Regions from separate parts of the Bacillus sp. NEB1478 genome, predicted to be linked through region 2. Evidence: riboswitches for the same ligand, from Rfam matches in the RefSeq annotation. Region 2 holds a riboswitch; each other region holds the start of a gene.
What was found. Region 2 has a riboswitch for S-adenosylmethionine ahead of RGB74_RS01735 (sulfite oxidase-like oxidoreductase). Riboswitches for the same ligand answer to the same signal wherever they lie in the genome.
Positions count from the first base shown of each region.

Region 1: another riboswitch for S-adenosylmethionine. It lies ahead of RGB74_RS04345 (methionine ABC transporter ATP-binding protein); the one in region 2 lies ahead of RGB74_RS01735 (sulfite oxidase-like oxidoreductase).
Region 3: another riboswitch for S-adenosylmethionine. It lies ahead of RGB74_RS15425 (homoserine O-acetyltransferase MetX); the one in region 2 lies ahead of RGB74_RS01735 (sulfite oxidase-like oxidoreductase).
Region 4: another riboswitch for S-adenosylmethionine. It lies ahead of RGB74_RS12100 (2,3-diketo-5-methylthiopentyl-1-phosphate enolase); the one in region 2 lies ahead of RGB74_RS01735 (sulfite oxidase-like oxidoreductase).

Region 1 covers NZ_CP134049.1:918,505-922,711, forward strand. The annotation lists gene sigI (RNA polymerase sigma-I factor) at 86-841, shown strand; gene RGB74_RS04335 (anti-sigma-I factor RsgI family protein) at 927-2,090, shown strand; gene RGB74_RS04340 (hypothetical protein) at 2,211-2,555, shown strand; SAM riboswitch class I at 2,633-2,751, shown strand; gene RGB74_RS04345 (methionine ABC transporter ATP-binding protein) at 2,837-3,862, shown strand; gene RGB74_RS04350 (methionine ABC transporter permease) at 3,855-4,207, shown strand, end outside.
Region 2 covers NZ_CP134049.1:354,738-358,944, reverse strand. The annotation lists gene RGB74_RS01745 (S8 family peptidase) at 1-905, shown strand, start outside; gene RGB74_RS01740 (hypothetical protein) at 1,021-1,197, shown strand; SAM riboswitch class I at 1,251-1,354, shown strand; gene RGB74_RS01735 (sulfite oxidase-like oxidoreductase) at 1,436-2,107, shown strand; gene RGB74_RS01730 (hypothetical protein) at 2,141-2,428, opposite strand; gene RGB74_RS01725 (hypothetical protein) at 2,603-2,794, shown strand; gene RGB74_RS01720 (vWA domain-containing protein) at 2,871-4,207, opposite strand, start outside.
Region 3 covers NZ_CP134049.1:3,065,054-3,069,260, forward strand. The annotation lists gene RGB74_RS15420 (homoserine dehydrogenase) at 1-878, opposite strand, end outside; gene RGB74_RS15425 (homoserine O-acetyltransferase MetX) at 865-1,962, opposite strand; SAM riboswitch class I at 2,145-2,259, opposite strand; gene RGB74_RS15430 (hypothetical protein) at 2,439-3,545, opposite strand; gene RGB74_RS15435 (nitroreductase family protein) at 3,803-4,207, opposite strand, start outside.
Region 4 covers NZ_CP134049.1:2,439,185-2,443,391, forward strand. The annotation lists gene RGB74_RS12095 (2-hydroxy-3-keto-5-methylthiopentenyl-1-phosphate phosphatase) at 1-538, opposite strand, end outside; gene RGB74_RS12100 (2,3-diketo-5-methylthiopentyl-1-phosphate enolase) at 535-1,776, opposite strand; SAM riboswitch class I at 2,120-2,238, opposite strand; gene RGB74_RS12105 (pyridoxal phosphate-dependent aminotransferase) at 2,308-3,474, opposite strand; gene RGB74_RS12110 (carbon-nitrogen family hydrolase) at 3,584-4,207, shown strand, end outside.

The DNA of each region.
Region 1 (4,207 bases), 560 kb from region 2:
ATAAGAATGATTTGTTTAAAACAAAAAAATAACTGATTTTAAAAATAACCGGTAAGCAATTTATTAACAGAGGTGATTGATAATCATGACATCATTAAATTTAAACGCTGTATTTCCTTTAGCAAAGAATAAACTAACAAGCATAGAAGACAAGGTATTAACGATCCAGCAACGAGAAGATGAAAAATTAAGAAACGAACTTATAGATGACTATCAACCATTTATTAAAAAAGTAACTTCAAAAGTGTGCAGTCAATATATAGATCGAACAATGGACGAGTTTAGTGTAGGTCTTTTTGCCTTTAATGAAGCAATCGATCAGTATCAAGAAGGGCAAGGAAGCCGTTTTCTATCGTTTGCCGATATGGTAATCAGACGCCGTGTAATCGATTATATCCGTAAAGAAGTTCGTCAAAACCGATTGATTTTTCTTCAGCCTGATGAAGAAGACGAAGAAGGCCGTTTAGAAGAGAGCTATGCTGAACAAAAAGCAGCTATGGATCATTTTGAAGATCAGCTCCAAGTAGAGAATCGTGTATATGAAATTGAAGAATACCAAAAGATGTTAAAAACGTTTGGCTTAAACTTTAAAGTATTAAGCAAACACTGTCCTAAACACGTTGATGCACGCGAAAACGCTAAAGAAATCGCACGTCTACTGGCAGAAAATGAAGAACTTGCCGCATTCTTGAAAGAAAAGAAACAATTACCGATAAAAGATTTATTAAATATGGTATCCTGTAGTCGAAAAACGATAGAGAGAAATCGAAAGTATATAATAGCAGTATCATTAATATACTTGGGCGATTTCCAAGCGCTGAAATCTTACATTCAGCCTTAAGGTGAAGTAATATAATTGTGAGGTAAGAGAAGCATTCTCTTACCTGCAATTTCCTACTGATCCTGCTACGTGCGGGGGGATATCATTGAAAAGCGGCATTGTTATAGAAATAAACAATAAAAAAGCAACTTTGCTTATGAAGGATGGTACGTTTGTTACGGTGAAAATACCTAAAGGAAAACGTCCTCTCGTAGGGAAGGAATACCAGACTTCTTATTTTTCTTTCAAAAAGAGAAGTCTTTTTGCGTTGCCTTCACTATCTTTATCTGTAGCCGTCTTAGTGGCTTTTGTTTTTTTATCTGGCATTATTCCCATTGGCAGCCAGTCTGCTGCAGCAGCTTACGTAAGCTTTGATATCAATCCTAGCTTAGAGGTTGGTGTGAATGACGAAATGAAGGTTGTTGAACTTTCCGCTTTTAATAAAGAAGCTAAACAATTAATAAAAAAGCATCACTTGTCGATTGATGAACATCCTTCATTCCAAGTGTTTGCCAACCAGCTTATAAACGCTTATGAAGCGGAAGGATATATGAAGTCAGATCATTCAATGCTGATTACAACCGTTTCAAGTGAAAAAGGAAACGGTAAAACGGAAGCAGAGCTCGATCAAGCGGTTAATTCAATAGTGAAACAAGCTGTCATTAAGTACCCCGTGGCAATAACGGTAACGGAGACAAACCGTGATACACGTAAAAAGGCTGCGCAGCTTGGTGTATCCTCAGGTAAACTGACTGCTTTTCAAAAAGCCAATAAACAACAGGTGCCTATCCAAGAAAAGATTATTAAAGAAGCTAACATTCAAGATCTTCAAAAGAAAGCAGCTGTTTCGTCTAAAGACATAAAGGTGATTCCACATCCTAAGCAGATGCATACACCTGATCCTGATAAATCGAACAATCATACAGATCGACCTGCACAACAACGGAATCATGAATCTAAAGAATACATTGTAAAACCGAACAAACATAATAAACTGCATACAGAGTCAAAGAACCGTAATAATAATAGTCCTGTCCGTGAAAAAAATTACGGAAAGCCAGATTACAAAAACAATAACAGAAGTCAAAATAGCAATGAATCAAACAATAAACATCAAGAAAATCGAAAGCAAAATTATTCTGAACAAATTAAAACGAACCCTGATTCCCATCATAATGGCAGGAACGGGAACGGAAGAAGCAATGAGCAAAGCAAAAATAGCAACGGTCATAATGGCAGCGAAACAGGGAAAAGCAGACATAATCACTAAAAATGGTTAAACCTGTCGTAATTCCAAAAACGATTCTTTAGAGCTGTCGAAAGCTTTATAAAGGTATACCATCATTCCTCACGAACAAGAAAAAGTAACAATCAATTCGGGGGGATCTTTATGTTGGATGTACACTTTTTTGAAGAACAGATTGCCAGAAGTCCATATCTGCTTTTGTATAACATTCCGGTTAAGCCGAACTTCGAAATGTATGATGATACAACGCTTAAGATAGGTTACAAAGAAGGCAACAGCAACCGAATTGTCATTTTTAAAGGAAATCCAAACTATCTGATTTTGATGTTAGAAGGAAAGATGAAACTGACTACCCTCTTGCGGCAAGAAATGGTCGAGTTTCAAGGGACGTTAAGACAGCGGCTTAAATGGGAAGCGATTTTTTATCTAAGTTCTCACTGGGAACAAATATCTAGTGGGCTAATGTTCAAAAATGCGAAAAAAGTTTGACACCTATCGACAACGATGTTATTATTCTTCACATCGACTTTAAAATGTTTCGCTTTAACTTAATAACGCAACGCTTTAACTTATCACGAGTGGTGGAGGGACTGGCCCTATGAAACCCGGCAACCGCTAGTTGGCTTATTGTCAGCTAGAAAGGTGCCAATTCCTGCAGGACATTATTTGTCTTGGGAGATGAGGAGAATGCGCATATATTATGCCTTTCTGCTCATATTGAAGCAGAAGGCATTTTTTTATTTTTTATTTAGGAAATGAGGTTAGGTATTTTGATTAACTTACGATCAGTCCGTAAAGTCTTTCAAACCAAAGATGGTGAAGTAAAGGCTGTTGATACGGTAGATTTAACAATAAATCAAGGAGAAATATACGGGATTATCGGATATAGCGGTGCTGGAAAGAGTACGCTGATCCGCATACTGAACATGCTGGAAAGACCAACGAGCGGTTCAGTTTCAATCGGTGGAAAAAACATGTCTGAGCTTTCTTCAAAACAGTTAAGAGAAGCCAGGCAAGAAATCAGCATGATCTTTCAGCACTTTAACTTGCTTTGGTCAAGAACGGTTCGGGAAAATATCGCTTTTCCTTTAGAAATTGCAGGTGTAAAAAAGGCTGAGATTAACAAACGAGTAGAGGAACTCATTAATCTTGTCGGTTTAGAAGGCAGAGGCGGATCTTATCCCTCCCAGCTTAGCGGCGGTCAAAAGCAGCGTGTTGGTATAGCAAGAGCTCTGGCGAATCAGCCAAAAGTATTATTGTGCGATGAAGCAACTTCCGCACTTGACCCGAAAACGACGGACAGCATCCTCGATCTCTTAGTAGAGATCAATAAAAAACTTGGTTTAACAATTGTACTGATTACACATGAAATGCATGTTATCCGAAAAATATGTCACCGCGTAGCCGTAATGGAAACCGGTAAAGTTGTTGAAGAAGGAGATGTATTGAGCGTATTTAAAAACCCTGCTCAAAACATTACCAAAGACTTTGTTAAACAAGTGACAGAACCTGAAGAAACTGTTGATACAATTAAACAATTTATTGATGGATTCCCTGAAGGCAAGATCATTCAGCTCACTTTTGTCGGAGGTCGTACTGGGCAGCCGCTCATTACAGAATTGATTCGAAATTATGAGGTAGATGTTAATATCCTTCAAGGGAAAATTTCGCAGACACAAAATGGTCCGTATGGGACGCTGTTTATTCAAATTAAAGGCAGTGACTCTGCCCTAGAAAAAGCGATGAAATTTTTGGACAGTGTGCAGGTTGAGGTTGAGGTGATTCATAATGCTTAGTATTTGGTTCCCGAATGTTCAATGGGATGCAGTCATTCAGGCGACAAATGAAACATTATACATGTCGGCAATATCAGTAATCGTTACATTTATCTTAGGTCTTGCCCTGGGATTAGCTTTGTTTTTAACATCGCCAGGAAACTTATGGGAAAACAAATTTTTAAATGGATTGATCGCCGTTGTTGTCAACGTGTTCCGTTCGATTCCATTTATTATCTTGATCATACTTCTTATTCCGTTTACCCGCTTTCTAGTAGGAACAATGCTAGGAGCAGAAGCAGCTTTACCTGCTTTGATTATAGGAGCGGCACCATTTTATGCACGAATGGTAGAAATCGCTTTGAG
Region 2 (4,207 bases):
AGAAATATGAAAATTTGAACACAGTCGAGTACGCTGAACCTAATGCGACTTTTCACGCAACTTATGTGCCGAATGATCCATTCTACAAGACTCAGCAATATGCACCACAAAAAGTAGCGGCTGAACAGGCATGGGATGTTACACAAAGTTCTTCTTCCGTAAAAATCGCTGTCGTTGATACAGGTGTAGACTACAATCATCCCGATTTAGAGGGAAAAGTTATTAAAGGACATGATTTTGTGGCCGATGACGAAAACCCGATTGATGAAAATGAGCACGGAACGCATGTTGCAGGTATCGCTGCGGCTAACACGAACAACGGCGTTGGTGTGGCAGGTCTCGCTCCAAAGGCTTCTATTTTAGCAGTTCGTGTATTAGATGCGGAAGGCAGCGGCTCATTGGATGATGTAGCACAAGGTATCCGGTATGCTGCAGATCAGGGGGCACAAGTCATCAACTTGAGCCTCGGTGGAAATCTGGGAACAAAAACGCTTGAAGATGCTGTAAACTATGCATGGAATAAAGGTTCTGTCGTGGTTGCAGCTGCTGGTAATTCAGGTGTGGCTCTTCCTAGCTACCCTGCTTATTACGAGAATGCGATCGCTGTTGCAGCGACGGACCAAAACGACCAGAAGGCTTCTTTTTCAAACTTTGGAACGTGGGTTGATATTGCCGCTCCTGGTGTCGATATTTACTCAACGATTCCGCTCAACCGATATGCCAGTTTTTCAGGTACGTCGATGGCATCACCAGTCGTTGCCGGGGTAGCCGGATTGTTGGCTGCACAAGGTAAAAATGCTTCACAAATCCGTTCTGCTTTAGAAAGTACGGCCGATCCTATAACAGGAACAGGCACATTGTTCCAAAATGGACGCGTAAATGCAGCAAAAGCTGTACAACAATAGATCATATTAGACTCCGGAAGTTTTGCAGAATAAAGCTTTCGGAGTTTTTTTGTTTAAATCCTCTTCTTTTTTCCCACACTATGTACAAATACTGCAACTGGAGTGGAGGATTTGTATGTTTGGAAAGAAGAAAGCAAATACAGATGATACAGCACAGTCTCCGGATGCTAGGCAGAGATTGGAACAAAGCGAAGGAAAAGCAGAGGAAAAGTTTATTTATTTTTTATTAATCAGTTTAGCCGTTTTCGGCGCGGTCATTATATATTTAGGAATGGCAAAAGAGTTTAATTGACCGGTTGATTTTTCAGTTCGATATGGGATAATAAGCATAATTTAATGATTGATCTCTTATTGCGAGCAGGCGGAGGGAATTAGCCCGATGAAGCCCGGCAACCACCTTTTACAGGTACGGTGCTACTTCTAACAGTTATCAGACTGAAAGATAAGAGGATGTCGATATGATCGGGTAAGCGTCCTCTTTTTATTTTAAAAAAGGGCGTTTTTTTATTTAAACCTTAGGAGGGTGATGAATGATGGGGCTAAATAAAGCTGACAGAATCAAAAAAATGCGTGTTCCTGAAGTGGATAAAAGTTTAGAAGGAAGACTTCCGCCTGGTCAGGTTTTGACAGAACGATTTCCGATTTTGCATGAAGGGGAAGTTCCCGTTTATGACATGGAAAAATGGACGTTTTCAGTTGAAGGACTTGTGGGGAAAGAAGTCGAATTTTCTTTTGAAGACATTATGAAGATGCCGCAAACAAAAGTGGTCCGCGATATTCATTGTGTAACGCGATGGTCAAGATTCGACAACACGTTTGAAGGAGTAACGTTCAAGGATTTTTTGAAAGGGATCGATGTTGATCCTGCAGCAAAGTTTGTGATGGTTCACGGTGACTATGATTATACGACGAATGTTCCGCTCGAAGATATGCTGCGAGATGACGTTTTACTGGCGCATTCCTTTGAGGGCAAACCACTGACGGAAAAACACGGGTTTCCTCTTCGCCTTGTTGTACCACATCTTTATTTTTGGAAAAGTGCGAAGTGGGTCCGCAAGTTTGAGTTTCTAGCTGAAGATCAGCCCGGCTTTTGGGAACAAAACGATTTTCATATGTATGGTGACCCGTTTAAGGAAGAACGATTTTCTGGCGAAGGGTTCGAGATGCCTGAAGATGAGTGGAAAAAGAAAGATTATGATTGAGAAAACAAAAAACGCTTAGGAGAATGATAGAAACTATTTCCCCCGAAGCGCTTTGATTTCTTTTTTCATTGCAGCAAGCTGGTCTTGTATATCTTTCATCTGGGTTTCTTGTTCTTTTTCTGCTTCTAGCTGCTCAACCCTGTCGATCTGTATTTGTCTCAATACGAGTGCAGCACTTATAGTTGCCAGAAAGTCACCGACTGTTACAAGTGCTGATGCAAGCAGTGCTAATTCTGCAGCGAACGTTTCAGCATCTTTATTGTTGACTAAATAGTCTTCTTCCGCTGCTGCTAATACGGCATCTACAACACGTTGATTCAAAAGGTCCACCCCTTACTTCTCCTTTTTATTACAATATGCGCTATTGGAAATGCGGTGCTGATGGTTAAATTCTTTGTTATGTTTTTTTGTTGGCAAAATTTTGGTTTTTTCGTCATGTTTTCTTTAATGACTAGGTATTTTGTCCGATATAAAAATTAGGGGGAGGTTAGGAAGATGGAAAAATGGCTTTCTTTTCACATACCATTTGATATCATTTCGATTTATATCTTGGTTGCAGCTTTTATTTTAGTTGGAATTTTCACAAGCCTGCTTCGATCTGCCTTGCCAGAGTGGTCGGTCCGAATCGTAAGTTACACGGGGTTTTTTGGTGTGATTTTTGTTTGGCTGAAGCTCTTAGAGTATTAAAATTTCTACATAAAAAAAATGCCCGTGGCCGGTATGGTCATTGGGCATTTTTATATGGTTAAGGCATGAAATAAAACTATATCGCTTTGAAAAGCAGTTTTCTTAGCACCGGCATGAGATAGTCTACAAGTTCTTTTGCGCTAGGTACGACTACGTTTTGCGGTCCGTAAATGTTTTGCATGAGCTTTTCTTCTTCCTCAGATACTTCTCCGTTCGCGATAAACATTCCAATCGTTTCGATTCCAAGCTTCCGTGTTTTCGTAACCGCTTCACGGGTGTCTAACACTCCGTGAGTTTCATAGTCGAAAGCGGCTGGCTCTCCGTCAGAGAATACGAGAAGTATTTTTTGCTGTTCGGGGCGTTTGAGAAGCTCCTCACCCATCCGCCGGATCGAATAGCCGTCACGGTTATCTTCTTGCGGTTCGAGCTGGATGATCGATGCCCCTGTTTGATGAAGTGAACTCCGGTATGAGATGACTTCGTGAAAATAATTCGGCTGATCTGCTGATGTTGCGTCTGCTGCATCTTCCCAAAAACCGACGACTGAATGTGGAATCCTGAGTGCTTTTAGAGTCTCGTGAAATAAGACGATTCCTTTTTGGGTTTCTTCCATCTTGTTAAACATGGAGGCTGAACAGTCTACGAGCAGTGTAAAAGTTGTGTCGAGCTCGTGCTGCGATTCTGTTTTTTTGCGAAAAAGTCTCGGGTTCTTATCGGTTGCAAGACGCGTGAGCTTTTTCCCCAACCGGCCAAAATGCAAATCTTCACGCGGGCTTGTGCGTTTGTGCTCCATTGTTTTCAGGAAGTTTTGCTTTAGCTGTGTGACAAACGGTGCGATTTCCAGTTGAAACGCTTCGTACTGAGCCAATTCTTCTAGAGATGCTGTCTTTGCTGGCACGAAATGCTCGGTTACATTTTTGTTCACTTCACCGTAAGGATAGTTCGCCTTCGAGTCAGATCCAGACTGATCGCTGTCGGATTCGGCATCGTGTTCGTTTTGTGTGTTGAAGTCGTTGTTTTCTGTCGATTGAGCGCTCGTTTGGACAGATCCAAAAACAGCGTCACCGGAGTCGGCTTCCCGTGCCCCTTCTCCTAACAGATCTGTATTCGTTCCTTGATCGAGATCCATTTGTAAAAAAGAATCTTGCGGATCGGATGTTTCGTCATGCCAAGAGGAGTGCTCTTCTTTCTCCTGCTCGTCTTTGTTTTCTTTGTCATCTTCTTTAGTGATGGACTTTTTTGTTTTCGTTTCGTTATTTCGCGTTAAGTCATCGAAATCCTGATTGTTGTTTTCGGCGTCTGATGGCTGCGGTTTGTCGCTAAAACTGCGATACGCCGTCTTCATGTCAGGAAGTTCACTGTGCTCTTTAGTGATTTCGGCCATTTGTAAAATAATTTCCGCGATGTCTTTTG
Region 3 (4,207 bases), 1.2 Mb from region 2:
ACTTTTCCGGCGAGACTTGTTTCCACCATCACTGCATTTTGCACCCCTTCGATACCGTATAAGGAATGATCAGTGTCTACCAAAACGGGTTTTACAGATGCACTAAGCTGTTCACCCTCTTTTCGGATCCGTGCTAAGTGTTTGATCCTATAACCCCATCGGCTGAACAATTCAATATGTTCCTGTGCGACCTCTGTTATGCCCTGCCTCTCAACATCATTCCAGTTTGGAGCGTTCCCGAAAGAAAGTTCACTTAGAATCATCAGCTTATAAAAAGCATCATAGCCTTCTACGTCGTTTACAGGATCTGCTTCTGCATATCCGAGTTCCTGAGCCGTCTTTAAGACCTCTAGAAATGGCAATCCTTTTTCACGAATTGTCGTTAAAATATAATTAGAAGTACCGTTCAAGATAGCTTCAATCGAGTGTATTTCATTTACTTGCAGCAGCTGTGAAATACTGCGAATGATTGGTGTTCCACCAGCTGTTGTAGCTTCAAAACCGATTCCAACACCCTCCTCATCCGCCTTCGACAGCAGTGTTCTGCCGTGTTTGGCAAACATCACTTTATTCGCTGTGATGATGTGGCAGCCTAGCGCAATCGCTTTTCTTAAATACGTGAACCCCGGCTCTTCACCCACGATCGCTTCAAAAACTATCTGCAGATCAGGAATTCTTAAGATCGCATCAAAGTCTGTCGTAACAAGTACATCAGGATCCACATCTCTTTTTTTCGAACCATCCTTCACGAGGATAGCCTCGATCACGACTTCGTTCCCAAATACAGATTCCAGCTGCCTCTTGTGTGTTTTTAGTGCTTCATAAACTCCTTGCCCAACTGTACCGAAACCAAGCAAAGCTGCTTTAATAGGTGCCATATTTCAACCCACTCTCCTGTGATAAGGCCGCTTTTATATAAGGACCCCATTTATCAAACTCTACTAAAAAACCATCATGTCCAAAATCGGTTTCAATCGAATAGAACGTTCCGTATCGTGTTTGTTTTACGAACTCCTCAATTTCTTCTGGAGGATAAATGAGGTCTCCTGTATAACCGAATGCGTGAACTTCTGCCTGAATTTGAGAAGCTGCCCTTTTCCATCCGCCTAGTTTATCGCCAATATCGTGTGCATTCATCGCATACAGAAGAGTCAAATAACTATCTACATCAAAACGAGTGGTAAGCTTCTCCCCCTGATATGTCATATAGGATTCTACTTGGTAAAAAGACTTGCCTTCTGCATCCCCATCCCGGATTGTACGCTGAAATCGATCGTTAAAAAGCTTTGGCTGACGATAAGTTAAAAGTCCCGCCATTCTCGCAATTTCCAATCCAATTAATCGTTCCCCTTCTTCACGGTTTCCGCTTTTGTACACTGGATCATTTTCAATCGCATGGATCGCCAATCGGTTAAACGCAATTCCGTAATCATTTAAATGAGGAGTTGCTGCAAGAACGAACACTTTTTCAATTAGATAAGGAAACTGAACAGCCCATTCCAAGGCTTGCATGCCTCCTAACGATCCTCCAATTACAGCAGACAATCTCGGAATTCCTAATCCTTCGAGCGCATACCTCTCTGCACGGACCATGTCTCTAACCGTTATGAAAGGAAAACTGTCTTGATAAGGTCTGCCTGTTCCGGCATTTATCGAAGCAGGGCCTGTTGAGCCGCTGCAGCCGCCAAGCACATTAAATGTTATAACTTGATAAAGATTAGTATCAATATAGCTGTCAGGTCCGATGAGACCTCTCCACCAGCCAGGATCCTCTTCTGTGCCATATGCATCTTGATTTCCAGTAAGTGCATGACAAAGCAGAATCACAGGACCTCTAGAATTCCCCACCTTTTCAAAAGCTAATTCTAAGTCTGTTATTAATTGACCGGATTCTAACGTAAACTCCCCTAACATAACCTTACCGGCTTCTCGCGCTGGCTCAATCAAGTTTTTATAGGTCATGGGCTCTCAGCTCTCTTCGGAAAATTTGTTTAGTCATCGAATCTCTCCTTTAGGTGATTTAATCATGGAATGTAAATCGGTATAAAAGCAGGAATAAGGTTTAGGCTAGGAAGTAATGTTGAAGTATTGAGAAGAGGGAAAAATAAAAAACCCCCTTCCTAAGAAGAGGGTTTGATGTCCTCCTCTTATCTTTCAGACCAAATATGATCTGTAGGAATTGGCACCTTTCCAAACCGTTGTGGTCTGTTGGTTGCCGGGCTTCATAGGGCCTAGTCCCTCCGCCTCTCTGGATAAGAGATATTCATTTTATATGGTTTACCACAATAATGTGAAGATGTTTATTTTGTTCTTGAATAGGATTATAGGCATCTCATTTTCGAAAGTCAACCGTTTTTAGAAAAATCTTAAAAGTCATTCAAAAGTCTCATTATCATTGCACGAACGATTAAATTTAGATTATGAATGTAATATGCTGGTTATGCCAATTTTGTTCCGCTTCTATCTAAATTCCACTGAAACTCTTCAATTCTTTTAACAAGTACAGGGATTCTGTTTGCAATCGCCTCTTTTTCGCCGTAACGAATTTTTTGTTCTAACGTCATATCACTGTGCAATACCTTGAATTGAAAAGCGGTCAAGCTTGTCAGTTTGATAAACTCCTCTTGTTTCACCCGTTTCTTTACATCAGCATCACCATTGCAATAGCCTTCCATAAAACCATCAACTATAGTTTGCAGCTTTTCCTCAAATCGATCGAACTGATGTTTTGCGTAACGTGGTGAATTAAAGAAAGTTGCATAAAGTGTATGATAATTGTTTATAAAATTACCTGCTAACGAATCTCCACTGTACAAAAGCGGTACTGGGTCGATTAGACATACTCTTCCATCACCGTGAAGCAATATATTCTCAGGAGAAGTATCCTGGTTCGTAAATACAATTTGAGATTCATCAAGATTCCTGTTTCTCATGCATTCCTCAAGTTGAATCATTGCTGCTGGATGAACATGCCGATCATAATTTAGGATAAACCCTTTAAAGTCGTTTAAGTACTCTTTATTCTCTTCTTTCATGAACTCTGTAACACTCGACTGGAACTGTCCTTCAATATTTGTACCATTCCATCTTAAGTATCCGAAGCCTTTTAACCCGTGCTGTGCCATGTTCATGTATCGGAAAAATTCACCCATTTCTGCACCCGTCTGGAATGCTTCCATGAACGTAAAGTTTTCAAGCTTAATCGGTTTTCCAGCATACGATTCAACAGTAAACGTTTTATTCTTACCAACATAATATTGAAAAAATTCAGGACAAATACCTGGTTTAACGCTATTTGCCAGTTTATAATACGCTTTCGTTCCTTCATATTCTGCCAGACATGCCGTCTCGTCAAATTCTACCTTCTTCCCGTATGCTACCGCTTTTGGAAACCTTACAACAACAGCTTCCCCAACCCGCAGTTGAACGAGATATGCTTGATGCCATGCGCCCTCACCCAAGTATTGAACCTGAGTCGGATCTTTAAGTGGATCTAATCCACTTTTTTGCAGGGCAAAGTCTATTAAGTCTAATGTTTCTTTCATAAAGAATCCTCTTTCTTTATTCAATATACTTTTGCTATAAAGATAAATTCGGTATATGTCGAAAAAAATCCTTTTTTCTTATTTGTTGAGGTGAATGAAGGCAGAATGGTACAAGTTAAAAATCAAATTGATCGGTTATTCCAGGTTTCGCTCGTATTCTTCGAATCGCGCTCGTATTTTCTGCATCGCGCTCGTATCTCTTCAAAAACAAAAACCGGCTTTTACAGGTCCCAGACTCCCTGTTAAAGCCAGTTTTATTAATCTACATACGTCACAATTTCTTCTACCGCTTTACGTGCGAGCTTTTTTGGCTGGTCTTGCGGGTGACCGAGTGAAATTACCATGTTGATCTGTTTTTGAGCAGGAATCTCTAAATATTGTCGAATGGCATCTTGAGCAAGTAGTACAGGACCAGTCATCGGACAAGTACCAAGGCCTCGTGCATGCGCGGCTAACATAAGATTCTGTATCGCTAGACAGCTGCTCTTAATACCTTCTTCTTCCCACACAGACTCCTCTGCTAATTCAATAGGATCAAAGATTTTTTCACGGAACTTCGACTCATAAGGTGTTGCTAAGCAAATGATTAAGACTGGAGCACCTGAAAATGCTGTCGCATAAGGTCCGAAAGAACGCGTAAGCAATTTTGCTTCCTTCGTCAT
Region 4 (4,207 bases), 1.8 Mb from region 2:
TGGCTGCTTGAAGGTCTGTTATTGAATCACCGATTACTATTTTTTGAGAATGAGGATGCTTTTCCTCTAAGTTACGAATGACAGATGGTTTGCAGCAGCCGCAATCATTCGTGCATTGCTCATCACAAGAATTCGGCCATGTAATTTCAATAAAATCTTTTGTGAAAATACTGCCGTTGCAGATGATGTGTTCTGTCTCTAACTTATTTTCCAAAACAGGATGAACAAAAAAGTCGATCCCTCCGCTCACAATGTAAAGCGGTATGTTTTCTTTTTTTGTAAAATTGATAAATTCCTCAAAACCATCTCTTATCTTTGATCTGGTTAGAACAAACTGGATAATATCATTCCGTTTATTAGCTGATATTCTGGAAAACAACTTCCCTACCCCTTCTCGAATCGAGATTGACTCATTCAAGATATTGTTCACGATTGGCTGCCATCCTTCTGGTGAGAACTCCTCCATGATGGCAACAATATTATCTTTTTCAGTGACCGTTCCATCAAAATCACAAAAAATCACAGGTTGGCTAGTCATGTAGCAGGCACTCCTCCCCAAAGCTCTAATGCTTTTAAAAGTTCAGGATGATGTTCAGCATATTTCTCGAAGTCTTCACCTCTGACGACTGCATCGATCGCTTGCCTGAAAGCTCGTGCACCGCCAGCTGCTCCATCCGGGTGGCCATGTATTCCACCACCTGCATTAATCACACTATCGACACCAAAATCTTTGAACAAAATAGGTGTCAGTCCCGGATGAATTCCCGCTGATGGTACTGGAAAAGATTTTGCAAGCTTGATATTGTCTGTTGTCAATGCTTCACTTATACCGAGTGCCTCACCGCGTTCAAGTGCAACACTTCCATATGGGCTTGGGAATAAGACGAGATCTGCACCAGCATATCTTAATAATTTTCCTAATAGAACAGAATATCCAATTCCATAAAGGGATGAAGATCCAATTGCTCCTGATAACGCTGGATGGGCCATAATCGGCAGCGGAATTTCTTTATCTTCTGCCAGTTCTTGAAGAACATCAGGTCCATACGACAATACGTTGAAAAGTAAAGCGTTCGCACCTAACTCAGCTGCAAGCCTCGCTTTATCTCTCAGTTCACTCGTACGTCCAGTTAAGTTAACTGCGTATAGTGTTTTTTCACCTGTTCGTTCTTGAACTTGCTGCAACACTTTTTTTGCCGTTCTTATTCTGTCATCAAACGGTGTGAGCGGATTATCAAAAAGAATTTCATCATCTTTTACAAGATCAACACCGCCTAAAGCTTGCTCGTAAAGCTGTTGTTCAAAAAATGATATATCTTTGCCTAATACTCCTTTAAAGATACTCATAACGAGCGGCCGGTCGTGAACACCGAGAATATTTCGGATACCATCAATACCGTATTTCGGCCCTGGGAAACGCTGCTCCAGATGCTTATCTAACTCTAAATCTACTAGCTTTATTTCACCATCTAGTGACAGCTTCCCGAAAATAGTCGTTAAAATCGCCGGAAGATCCGGTGAAAAATTGGCAGCAGGATATGAAATTTTAATTAATCCTTTTGTACGCTTGCTTCCTAAAAATTGATTTGTTTTATTGTCGTCATCCAATACCACGACACTTTCTACAGTGCCTTTATGTTTTTCCAGCTGATTTTGTTCTAATTGCGGGAGATCTGTCCACGATCCTACAGTCAGACCGAGTGCGATCCCCTCAGCCTTCTTTTCCAAATTTCCTTTTTTATCATGTACCAAATATGTCGCTGTTACTTTACTCATCGTTGTTATACTCCTTTCAAACACAAAACTTGCTATAAACTTTTCATCCTTTGAACATTTAAAGGCAAGAAAGTCTAGGAATCATTTATTGGCTCCTCCATGAGCACCGAGAAAACAAAACTGACGACGAGATTCGACGCTTATTAATGATCTTCCAATCGTTTGATCATTTAGAAGCGAGAAGGTCGAGAAAGTGAAGGTTTCGAGGCGCGGAATGTAGTCCTCCTACATGAGCACCGAGAAAACAAAACTGACGACGAGATTCGACGCTTATCAATGATCAAACACAATAAAAAGCCCCATCCAAGAAGGAAGGGGCGCCAAAAATCACAGTCCACGCTTCCTCTCATCTCTCAGTCCTTTTATAGACTGCAAGAATTAGCACCGTTTTCAGCATAAAAAATAAGCTGAATGGTTGCCGGGTTTCATCGGGCTAGTCCCTCCACCTGCTCTTAATAAGAGTGCAAATTGTTTGAATATAATGTTAAATGTGATTATGACAGGGTCATTACGATCTGTCAACAAAAAAATTTATAGCAACGTTGCAATGCGGTCTGCAGCTTCTATTAGCCGCTCTTCTGAAGTAAGAAGCCCGACCCGTACGTATCGGTCACCTTCTTTTCCGAACCCGATTCCCGGTGCTACGACAACATGTGTTTTATCTAACACATGATCAGCGAATGTTTCTGAAGTGAATCCATCAGGAACTGGGAGCCAGCAGAAAAAGGATCCTTTTGGCGCCTGGACACTCCATCCGTGTTCTTTTAACCGCCCGATAAATGCATTTCGTCGCCTTTCGTAAGTTTGGACGAGTTCATCCACGCAGTCTTGTGGTCCATTTAAAGCAACTGCCGCTGCATGCTGAACAGCGCCAAAAAGACTAACGTAAAAATGATCTTGTAATAGATTGATTGACTCAATGACTTGTTCATTTCCGACCGCGAAACCAACACGCCACCCAGCCATATTGTATGTTTTAGATAATGTATATATTTCGATTCCTACATCCTTTGCACCATCAGCCTGAAGGAAACTTACTGGCTTTTGCCCGTCATATCCGATCGCACCATACGCAAAATCGTGGCAAACTAAAATATCGTGGTCTTTAGCGATCTTCACAGTTTCATCAAAAAATTCTTTTGTAGCAACACCTGCAGTCGGGTTGTTCGGATAGTTTAAAAACATGAGTTTCGCTTCATTCAGCACGCTTTCATCCAAGCTCTTATAGTCAGGAAGAAATTCATTTTCTTTTTTGAGTGGCATCGTTTCCATTCTTGCTCCTGCCATTGCAATGCCTGACCAGTAATCCGGGTAGCCTGGGTCAGGAACAAGTGCAACTTCATCAGCGTTCAAATAGCATTGAGAAAGTTCAACAAGTCCGACTTTGCCTCCAAAAAGAACAGCTACTTCTTTATCAGGGTCGAGATCAACATCATATTCCCGTTTATAAAAATCAACAGCGGCCTGCTTTAAAAACGGGTAGCCGCGAAAAGGGGAATACTTGTGATAACCCGAATGATCTGCCCCTTCTTTTAGTGCGTCAACAATATGATTTGGTGTAGGCAGATCTGGATTACCTTGTCCAAGATTGATAACATCATAACCTTGATCCACATAATCCGTTACTTTTTTTACGAGCTTAGCAAAAAATTGTTCCGGCAGCTTTCCCAAAACCTCTGCCTGTTCAAAACGTTTCACAGAATCACTTCCAGTCTAATTTGAATGTTCTTGAAATTCTAATGAGTTATGTTATACGCTTAAGGAAATTCTGTAAAGACTTTTTTTTACCATGGAGGGTTGTTATTCAATGAAAATTGCATGCATACAAGTGGATGTTCAATTTGGCAAACCGCAATTAAACTATGAACATATTGAAAAAAAGATACGTGAGACAGTACACCTTTATAAGCCAGATACAATTGTTCTTCCTGAGCTATGGGATACCGGTTATGATTTAACCAGATTAGATGTAATCAGCGATGATAACGGCGAAAAAGCCAAGAAGTTATTAAGCTCTCTTGCAAAAGAGTTTGCGGTCAACATAATTGGCGGCTCTGTTGCCATGAGAAACGAGCAATCCGTTTACAATACAATGATGAGCTTTAACCGAAATGGAGAGCATATTGGAACTTATTCAAAAGCCCACCTCATTACACTGATGGATGAAGAAAAATACATTTCAGCAGGAGATGCAACTGGTTTATTCAAGGTGGATGGCATTCTTTCGGCAGGGGTTATCTGCTACGATATCCGCTTTCCTGAATGGATTCGCAAACCTTTTTTAAATGGGGCAAAAGTACTTTTCGTTCCTGCACAATGGCCGATCCAGAGAGAGATTCATTGGCGGGCTTTGCTCATCGCGCGAGCCATTGAAAACCAATGTTATGTCATTGCTTGCAACCGTATAGGAAGTGATCCGAATAATACCTTT